2 regions of the Streptomyces sp. NPDC045778 genome follow, and region 1 is predicted to be linked to the other one. Evidence: riboswitches for the same ligand, from Rfam matches in the RefSeq annotation. Region 1 holds a riboswitch; the other holds the start of a gene.
What was found. Region 1 has a riboswitch for cyclic di-AMP ahead of AC07GB_RS22605 (M23 family metallopeptidase). Riboswitches for the same ligand answer to the same signal wherever they lie in the genome.

Region 1 (4,988 bases):
ACGGCGTGGAGGCGGCCGGTGAAGCCGCCGCGCAGCAGGTTGCGCAGGACGCCGCGGCCGACGCTGTCCTCGGCGCGGCCGACGCCGATGACCGCGACGGAGCCGGGTGCGAGCAGGCGCTGGACGGAGCGGGCCTCGGCGCGTTGTTCGCGGGCGCGCTGGACGGCGACGGAGCGGTCGGTGGGCTCCAGGTCGAGTTCGAGGCGGACGACGCCGTCCTCGAAGCTGCGCTGCTGCTGGTATCCGGCGTCCGTGAAGACCTTCACCATCTTGGTGTTCGAGGGCAGGACCTCGGCGGCGAAGCGGCGGATGCCGCGCTCGCGGGCGACGGCGGCGATGTGTTCGAGCAGCGCGGAGGCGACGCCGCGGCCCTGGTGGGCGTCCTGGACCAGGAAGGCGACTTCTGCCTCGTCAGCGGGCGCAGAGGCCGGGCGGCCCTGGGCGTCGATGCGGTCGTACCGGACGGTGGCGATGAACTCGCCGCCGATGGTGGCCGCGAGTCCGACGCGGTCCACGTGGTCGTGGTGCGTGAAGCGGTGCACGTCCTTGGCGGACAGGCGGGGGTAGGGCGCGAAGAAGCGGTAGTACTTCGACTCGTCCGAGACCTGCTCGAAGAAGCTGACCAGGCGGTCCGCGTCGGCGGCCGTGATGGGCCGGATGCGCGCGGTGCCGCCGTCGCGCAGCACCACGTCGGCCTCCCAGTGGGAGGGGTAGGGGTGCTGCTCCGCCGGGGCGGGGGCGGGCGCGGCACTGTCCGACGAGGGGTGCGCTGGGCCGTCCGCCGGGGTCTGCATGGGGCCAGGGTACGGGTCGCGCGGCCGCCTGGGCCGGGGCAATGTAGGAGGGGTCGAAAGGCGGTCGGGTGGCGGGCGGCGGGTCGTGGGGCAGCGCGGCCGCGGCCCTGCGGGAGCACCCGGGTCGGCATGAGACACTGGTCTAGACAAGTGTGAGACACCTGGAAGGGCAGCAACACATGGCTGAGCGCCGCGTCAACGTCGGCTGGGCCGAGGGCCTCCACGCCCGGCCCGCCTCCATCTTCGTCCGTGCGGCCACGGCCTCGGGCGTCCCCGTGACGATCGCCAAGGCCGACGGCAACCCCGTCAACGCGGCCTCGATGCTCGCGGTGCTCGGCCTGGGCGCGCAGGGCGGTGAGGAGATCGTGCTCGCTTCGGACGCCGAGGGCGCGGACGCCGCCCTGGACCGGCTGGCGAAGCTCGTCTCGGAGGGCCTTGAGGAGCTTCCGGAGACCGTCTGACACTGTCGGACACAGCGTGCCGGAGCCGCGCGGACCACTCGGTGGCCGCGCGGCTTCGTCGTGTGGTGGCGTTCCTGAAGAGCGCCCGCCGGCAAAAGCGCGGCGGGAATTCATGAGCCGGTGGCGTACCGCCGGTGGAACAAACGCGTCGGCCTCGCGGGAAAGCCGGGCGGGGAATTCCCACTCCGGTGTGCCGGGCTTTCACAGACACCGCGTATGACGTCCGGTACGCGTTGGTACGCACGTCCCGTATACGAGTCCTGTGTACGGGGTACGAGTCCTGTGTACGGGGTCCCTGTTAATTCCGTACGCCCACTTTGTTGACGGCGTGTTGCGAACCCCTCACACGCCCGGCGCGCGGCCGGTACGCGGACGCCGCGCGCTCGGCGTGCAGAAGCGTGAGCGCGCGGGCCCGGTCCGCGTCCTGGCGGGCGACCGCGTCGACGACCGCGCCGTGCCCCGCCCACAGCTCCGTGGCCGCGACCGGGGCGTCCGCCACGTACATCCAGGCGACCTTGTGGCGCAGCTGCGTGAGCAGGGCGATGAGGCCGGGGCTCGCGGAGGCCTGGGTGAGCGTCTCGTGGAACCAGCCGTCGAGCGAGCGCAGGTCCTCGCCGCCGCCGCGCCGGGCCCGCTCCTGGCCGAGCCGCACGAGGCCGCGCAGGACCTTCAGATGGGCGTCGGTGCGGCGCTGCGCCGCGCGGGCGGCCGCCAGTGGCTCCAGGAGCGTGCGGACCTCCAGGAGGTCGGCGGCGTCCTGCTCGGTCGGCTCGGCGACGCAGGCGCCCGCGTGCCTGCGGGTGACCACGAAGCCCTCGGCCTCCAGGGTACGCAGGGCCTCGCGCACGGGGACGCGCGAGACGCCGTAGCGGCGGGCGAGGAGTTCTTCGGTGAGCCGCGTGCCGCGTTCGTAGACACCGGAGACGATGTCGTCCCGGATGGCCGTGCAGACCGAGTGCGCGGGAACGCGCATGACGGACCTCCGCTTTAATGCCCGGGAAACGCGTCGCGCGACGCGTTGACGACGCTGGTGCGGCGACTCTTTGGTCGGTGCATGGACGGCCGCTGTATGGCCGCCGTATGGACGTGGTCACTACGGACTCTATTGCAGATGGCCGCGTTTTCCGATGGGGCGTCGGAATCCATGGATATCTTTTGGCCAAAGGTGTGCGCCGCGGCCCGCCGACAGCGAAAGCCCCGGCTCGGTGAGCCGGGGCTTTCGGGAAGTGCGCGGGGCGCGGCGGACGCTCGCGCCGCGGGCGGAGCGTCAGACGCTCACGCCGTGGGAGCGCAGGTACGCGATCGGGTCGATGTCCGAGCCGTAGTCGGCGCCGGTGCGGGCCTCGAAGTGCAGGTGCGGACCGGAGGAGTTGCCGGTGGACCCGGAGAGGCCGATCTGCTGGCCCGGGGTGACGGTCTGGCCGACGGTGACGCCGAGGGACGACAGGTGGCCATACTGGGTGTACGTGCCGTCGTTCATCTTGATCACGACGTTGTTGCCGTAGGCGCCGCCCCAGCCCGCCTCGACGACGGTGCCCGCGCCGACCGCCTGCACCGAGGTGCCGGACGCGGCGTGGAAGTCGATGCCGGTGTGGCTGCCGGAGGACCACATGCCGCCGCCGGCCTTGTAGGAGGTGGAGACGTACGAGCCGGCGACCGGGGCGACGTAGGCGTTCAGGCGCTTGCGCTCGGCGTCGCGGGCGGCGCGCTCGCGGGCCCGCTCCTTGGCCTCCTTCGCCGCCTTGACCCTGGCCTTGGCCTCGGCCTCCTTCTTCGCCTTCTCCTTGGCGGCGGCCTCGGCCTTGCGCTTCTGCTCGGCGGCCTTCTGGCGCGCGGCCTCTTCCGCCTTCTTCTGGGCGGCGGCGTCGTTGGCGGCCTGCTTCTGGGCGGCGGCCTGGGCGTCGATCTCGTCGGCCAGCGTGTCGTTGATGGCGATGGCCTGCGTGAGGCCGGTGCTCGCCTGGTCCGCGGAGGCGTCGGCGGCGAGCGCGGGAGCGGCGAGGCCCGAGATGACACCCGTGGTGGTGAGGGCGGCGACGCCCGCGGCGCTCGCGGTCGTGCGCGAGATGCGGCTCGGGCGGCGGTGCTTGCCGGTCGGGCGGATGAGCGCCATGAAGCGGCTGGTCCTTTCCTTCCTTCTCGCCTACCGGGTTAGCTGACGGGTTCGGAGCAGGAAGGTCTCCTACGGACTCCTCGCCTCGCGGCAAGGGGACCGATTCACCCCAGGGACGTGTGGGTCCCCGGCTCCCCTGGCTCACGCCGTACGGGGACTCGGCGATGACTGTCCGGTGCCACGGACGCGGCGTAGTGCCTGACGGACAGCCGCACTGACGCTAAACGCCTCATCTTTCAATCGACAAACGGATCCTGCCTTTTGTAGCGCACGCCACACGGCAGACACCCAACCTCCATGTCAATTCGGACATATGGCAGCATGCAGGGACCCCGGAGGCTTCCTGAGCCTCCGGGGTCCCTTGAGTTACGAGGCGTTCGTGCCGATATGCCCGCCGGGGCGGGTGCGCGGCAATCAGCCGGTGACGACCGTCACTTCACCGATGCCGAGGGCTCGCACGGGCTCCTCGATCTGCGCGGCGTCACCGACGAGCACCGTCACCAGGCGGTCGCTCGGGAACGCGCTCACGACGGCCGCGGTGGCCTCCACGGTGCCGGTCCCGGCCAACTGCCGGTACAGGCTCGCCTGGAAGTCGTCCGGCAGCTCCTGCTCGACCTGGTCGGCGAGCGTCGCGGCGACGGCGGCGGCCGTCTCGTACTTCAGCGGGGCCACGCCCACCAGGTTCTGCACGGCGACGTCGCGCTCGGCGTCCGTGAGGCCCTCGGCGGCGAGGGTGCGAAGGACCTTCCACAGGTCGTCGAGGGCCGGGCCCGTGTTCGGCGTGTCCACGGAGCCGCTGATGGCCAGCATGGCGACGCCCGGGGCGCCCTCCGGGGACCGCGGCGCCGCGGAGCGCAGCACCTGGCTGAAGGCGCGCACGCCGTACGTGTATCCCTTCTCCTCGCGCAGGACGCGGTCCAGGCGCGAGGTGAGGGTGCCGCCCAGGCAGTACGTGCCGAGGACCTGCGCCGGCCAGACGATGTCGTGCCGGTCCGCGCCCACGCGGCCGATGAGGAGCTGCGTCTGGACGGCGCCGGGGCGGTCCACGATGACGACGCGCCCGGTGTCGTCGGCGGTCACCTGGGGCATCACGTGCGGCTCGGCCGACCCGCCCGTCCAGGCGCCGAGGGTGTCGGTGAGGACGGCGTCGAGGTCCGTGCCGGTGAGGTCGCCCACCACGACGGCGGTGGCCGTGGCGGGGCGCACGTGCTTCTCGTAGAAGGCGCGTACGGCCGCGGAGTCGATGGCGGCGACCGTCTCCTCGGTGCCCTGGCGCGGGCGCGACATGCGCGAGGTGGCCGGGAAGAGCTGCTTGGCCAGCTCCTTGGCGGCGCGGCGCGCGGGGTTGGCGGTCTCGTGCGGGATCTCGTCCAGGCGGTTGCGGACGAGGCGCTCGATCTCGCCGTCCTCGAAGGCGGGCGCGCGCAGCGCGTCGGCCAGCAGGCCGAGGGCCTTCGGCAGGCGGGAGACGGGCACTTCGAGGGACAGCCGGACACCGGGGTGGTCGGCGTGCGCGTCAAGGGTGGCGCCGCAGCGGTCCAGCTCGGCGGCGAACTCCTCGGCGGAGTGCTTGTCGGTGCCTTCGGAGAAGGCCCGCGCCATGATCGTGGCCACGCCGTC
Region 2 (4,988 bases), on a different contig from region 1:
GGAGGCGTGCCATGCGCGGACCGTCCGCCCGTTCCGTCCTGCCGGAGTTCACCGAGCGCACCAGCTCGGGCCCGCGCACCTGGGATCCGTACTCCAGGCTCCTGGAGGAGCGGATCGTCTTCCTCGGCACGCCGATCGACGACGTCGCGGCGAACGACGTGATGGCTCAGGTCCTCTACCTGGAGCACGCGGCGCCGGACCGGGACATCTCGCTGTACATCAACTCCCCCGGCGGCGACTTCAGCGCCACCACGGCGATCTACGACACGCTGGCGTACGCCTCCTGCGAGGTGGAGACGGTCTGCCTCGGGCAGGCCGCGTCCGCCGCCGCGGTGCTGCTCGCCGCGGGCACACCCGGCAAGCGGGCGATCCTGCCCGGCGCCCGGGTGCTGCTCCAGCAGCCCGCGCTGCCCGAGCCGGTGCGCGGCCAGCCGACCGACCTGAGCATCCGGGCGGAGGAACTGCGGCGCACCCGCGCGCTCCTGGAGGAGATGCTCGTCCGGCACACCGGGCGTACGCCCGGGCAGGTCTCGGCGGACATCGAGCGGGACACGGTGCTCGACGCCGAAGCCGCCCTCGCCTACGGTCTGGTGGACCGGGTCGTCCCGAGCCGCAAGGCCGCGCGCCCGGACGCGGAGTGAGGCGGGGGGTGCTTCCGGAACTGCCGCCGCTGCCCGCGCTGACCCGCGCCGAGGGCGACCTCGTCGACGCCTATCTGGCGGTCCTCGACCTCCTCGGCCGGATCAACCCGGCCCGCGCCGAGCACACCTACGGCGGCCTGCGCGCCGCGCAGGCGCTGGTCACCCGGGCGACCGAACTGCGGGACGCGCTGGCGCTCATGCATCAGCGTGGGGAGAGCGAGGTGCACGCGCCGACGCTCGCGCGTGCGCTGCGCGTCCTGGACGGCGAGCGGCGCGCCGCGCGCGTGACGATGCCGCCACCGACGGGGCATTGACCGAGGGCCCGGCGCCGGCGACACGATGAGGGTCCGTCATGATTCAGTCCGATTCACCCCCCATGACCGTGTGTCCCGTGCCACACTTCCAGCCAGACCTCATTCCGTTTTCGGCCTGGCAGCCCGGTGCGCCGGTCGCATCTGACACCGTGGAACGCGCCCCGGACCCAGCGCGCCCGCGCCATCCGTCCGTTGCCGGTGTGCGCGGATGTCGGCCCGAGTCCGGGGTTGCCCCGGAGATGACCAGAGATGATCGCCCCTTCTGCGTAATCGGCGATCGTCCCGGCGGACCCCCGAAGTCGCGCAACTCCCTTACACCACAGCCGGATTCGGGCGTTCCGGCGCTGATGGGGCAATCATCTCCGAGTGTGACCTAGACCCTATTCGGCCGTTGTCCACCGGAACGGGTCAGCCGTGAGGAGCCTCACATACCGCTGATCCGGCTCGGCTTTTTCGCCTCTCTCGGGTGAAGATCCCTTCCGACGACAAGCCCCCGCCACAGGCGGCGGGGCGATCCGAGCGGACGCCGAGTCCTGCCGCCGCCCGGATGCCCGGTCGACATCTGTGCACCGGCAGGAGTGGAGGACCCAGCAAGGCGGGCCGTCCGGCAAGTCCGGAAGGCCCTTGGGGTGAAGTCGCATCGCGCGGCCGGGCATCTTCGCCTGCCCGAACCCGACAGGTCATCCTTCACAGGCGGCTGACGAAGGGTTGCGCATGACTGCGCTGCATCGTGTTCCGTCGCTGCTGACGAGGGCCAGTACGGCTTCGGCTCTCACCCTCGCCGCCGTGGGCGGCACCCTCGTGGCCCCCGGACTCACGGGGGAAGCACAAGCGGCCACCTCGCACGGGACCAAGGCGCTCAAGGTCGCGGCGTCCAAGAAGGGCTCCCCGTACCGCTACGGCGCGGTCGGACCGAACCGGTTCGACTGCTCCGGACTGACGCTCTACTCGTACAAGCGCGTGGGCAAGAAGCTGCCCCGCACCGCCCAGCAGCAGTACAACAAGACCCGCAAGGTGTCCTCCGCCAGCCGCACCCGCGGGGACCTGGTGTTCTTCCACTCCGGCCGGAACGTCTACCACGTCGGCATATACGCCGGTAAGGGCAAGATCTGGCACGCCCCGAAGCGAGGCACCGTGGTGCGGCTCGAAAAGATCTGGACCAACCAGGTCTGGTACGGCCGGGTCCGCTGACCCGGCCCGCGGGCGGCGGCCTTTCTCAGGGCCCGCGCCGTCGCCCGCACAGGGCTCCACCAGCACCTTTCGCCGCCGTCCGGTCAGGGCCCGGACGGCGGCACCACCCCCGACGGCGGCCCGGACGACGGGCCGCGACAGCGCCCCCGCCGACGTCACCCGGCCGGCCCCGCCGTCAGGACGGGAGTGGAGCGGCCCCATGCGGATACTCGTGGACCATGGCCGACCATCACCCCCATGCCACGGGCACGACCAGACCGACCGGTTCCCGGCACACGCGCAACGAGACCCCGCTGGAGCGGGCCGACCGCAACTTCTCCGAACTGCTCCAGGAACTGCGGGTCACCCAGACCGGTGTGCAGATCCTCTTCGCGTTCCTGCTCACCCTCGCCTTCACGCCACGCTTCCCCACCCTCGACTCCGTGCAGCGCGCCACGTACGTCATCACGCTGCTGCTCGCGGTGCTCGCTGCCGCGCTGTTCACGGCGCCCGCCGCGGTGCACCGCACCCTGTTCGGGCGCGGCGCCAAACCACTGATCGTGCAGGTGTCCTCGCGACTCGCCGCCACCGGGCTCGCGGTCCTCGTGCTCGCGCTCACCGGGTCCGTCCTGCTCGTCGTCGACGTGGCCGTGGGCCGCACGGACGGCATTTTGGCGGCCGTGGGCACGTTCCTGGTGTGCGGGGGGCTGTGGGGCGTGCTGCCCCGCCTCGTCGGCCGCACGGACCGGCGGCGCTGACCCCGCGCGGCGGGAGCGTCAGCTCTGCACCGGCACCGACCACGGCAGCGTGATCCACACGGTCTTGCCGCCCTCGTCCGTGGGGCAGACCGTGAGTCTGCCGCCGCACTCGGCGGCGAGCCAGCGGACGATGACCATGCCTCTGCCGTTGTCCTGCTGGACGGCGGCGGGCAGCCGCTTGGGGAAACGCGGGTGGCTGTCCGTGACGCCGATGCGCAGCCGCTCGTCGCGGTCGAGCCGGACGTCCACGGTGAAGGTGGGCGAGAGGCCGAGGGTGTGCTGCACCGCGTTGGTGGCCAGCTCGGAGACGATGAGCCGCACGGTGTCGGCCACGTCGGCGTCGGCCGGAAGGCCCCACTCGGTCAGGATGTCCCCGACGTACCTGCGGGCGGTGGAGACCGAGACAGGGTCGCTCGGCAGGGTGACTGATGCTTCCTGGTGGTCTGCCATGACGGCGCCGTCCCTTTCCCACCGGGACCGTACTTCCGACGCGTGGCGGAAGTACTCGAGGATCGTCCCGGAGCTGGTGCTTCGCGCCAGATTGCCACTCTCGCGAGGGCCGCGCCCGCCGATCCACCGAGATGTGCATATATCTGTCGCTCGAAGCGGTGAACTCTGCGACGGCAGACCGTATTTGGGCGCAACACTGGCAGTTCCTCTACCGTCCCCTACCGGTGGCGCCGACCCCCGGCCTCCGGAAGGACCCAGAAGGAGACAGCCATGCAGTACGGTCCCGCGGTGCGCCGTCGCAAGCTCGGCGCGGAATTGCGGGCGCTGCGCGCCGAGGCCGGGCTCACGAGCGGCGAGGCCGCCTCGCTCGTGGGCTGGCACCAGTCGAAGGTGAGCCGGATCGAGACGGGCCGCAGCGGCGTGAAGGCCACCGACGTACGACTCCTCCTGGAAGCGTACGGGGTGCAGGACCCGCATCTGCGGGAGCTGCTCGTCGCGCTCGCGGGCGGGGACGACGAGCACGGGCGCCACCACTGGTGGCACGCCTACCGGGGGCTCCTGCCGCCCGCGTACCGCGACTTCATCAGCCTGGAGTCGCAGGCCTGCCGGGTGCGCACCCTGGAGACCACGGTGGTCCCCGGCCTGTTGCAGACGCCCGAGTACGCCCGCGCGGTGACACGTGCCGCGCTCGGCGGGCGGCCCGAGGAACAGGTCGAGGCCCTCGTGCAGGTGCGCCTCGCCCGGCAGGACGTGTTGCGCAGCGAGCCGCCGCTGCGGCTGAGCGTGATCCTGGACGAGGCGGTGCTGCGGCGGCAGGTGGGCGGGCCGGAGGTGCTTTCCGGACAGTTGCGGCGGTTACTGGAGGCGGCACGGCTGCCTCAAGTGCGGCTTCAAGTGCTGCCGTTCGCCTCTGGTGAGCACATCGGCCTGATCGGCCCTTTCGTTATTCTCTCCTTTCCGAACATTTCTGATCTGGATGTAGTAGTTCTCGACCACTTGACGAGTAGCCTCTACCTCGAACGGAAAGAAGACCTTCAGGCGTACACCGACGCCTTCAACTCACTTCAGGGACAGGCGCTTTCCGTTCAGGATTCAATGGATTTCATCGCCGGGTTAGGTGACGGCGCGTAAGGAGGCACCATGACTGCACTGCCTCGGTACGTTCCCTCCAGCACGTCTCTCAGGGACGCGCGGTGGCGGCGCAGCAGCCGCAGCAACGGAATGAACAACTGTGTGGAGACGGCTCCGCTCGGCTCAGGTCCCGTGCGGGGCCTGCTCGCCGTGCGCGACTCGAAGAACGCGGCCGGCCCGGCCGTGCTCTTCTCCCCCACGGCCTGGGGAGCCTTCGTCGACGCCCTTCGATGAAGGCCCACGGCCCTTAGGTGAGGCCCGAGTGAGCGCGCCGGACCCTGGACCCAGGTCTCAGGTGCCAGATCTCAGGTGTCAGGGCGCGGTGCGGCTGATCACATCGACGACCTCGGCGAGCTGTGTGTCGCCCAGGTCCGCTCGTGCGGTCAGCCGCAACCGCGAGACGCCGTCGGGGACCGACGGCGGACGGAAGCACCCCACGGCGAGACCCGCGGCCCGGCAGTCGGCCGCCCAGCGCACCGCCGCATCGGGCGACGGGGCGCGCACCGAGACGACGGCGGCGTCCG

Region 2: linked by a shared signal. The riboswitch ahead of AC07GB_RS20170 (C40 family peptidase) and the one ahead of AC07GB_RS22605 (M23 family metallopeptidase) in region 1 are both predicted to bind cyclic di-AMP.

Annotation. Positions count from the first base shown of each region.
Region 1 covers NZ_JBWKJZ010000017.1:129,575-134,562, reverse strand. Annotated here, with positions in the region: gene AC07GB_RS22620 (bifunctional acetate--CoA ligase family protein/GNAT family N-acetyltransferase) at 1-794, opposite strand, end outside; gene AC07GB_RS22615 (HPr family phosphocarrier protein) at 974-1,255, shown strand; gene AC07GB_RS22610 (GntR family transcriptional regulator) at 1,554-2,228, opposite strand; gene AC07GB_RS22605 (M23 family metallopeptidase) at 2,523-3,368, opposite strand; cyclic di-AMP (ydaO/yuaA leader) riboswitch at 3,381-3,542, opposite strand; gene AC07GB_RS22600 (M16 family metallopeptidase) at 3,783-4,988, opposite strand, start outside.
Region 2 covers NZ_JBWKJZ010000014.1:194,859-199,846, reverse strand. Annotated here, with positions in the region: gene AC07GB_RS20180 (ATP-dependent Clp protease proteolytic subunit) at 12-641, shown strand; gene AC07GB_RS20175 (hypothetical protein) at 650-955, shown strand; cyclic di-AMP (ydaO/yuaA leader) riboswitch at 1,513-1,666, shown strand; gene AC07GB_RS20170 (C40 family peptidase) at 1,670-2,146, shown strand; gene AC07GB_RS20165 (DUF6328 family protein) at 2,365-2,883, shown strand; gene AC07GB_RS20160 (ATP-binding protein) at 2,902-3,333, opposite strand; gene AC07GB_RS20155 (helix-turn-helix domain-containing protein) at 3,604-4,464, shown strand; gene AC07GB_RS20150 (DUF397 domain-containing protein) at 4,474-4,698, shown strand; gene AC07GB_RS20145 (8-amino-7-oxononanoate synthase) at 4,777-4,988, opposite strand, start outside.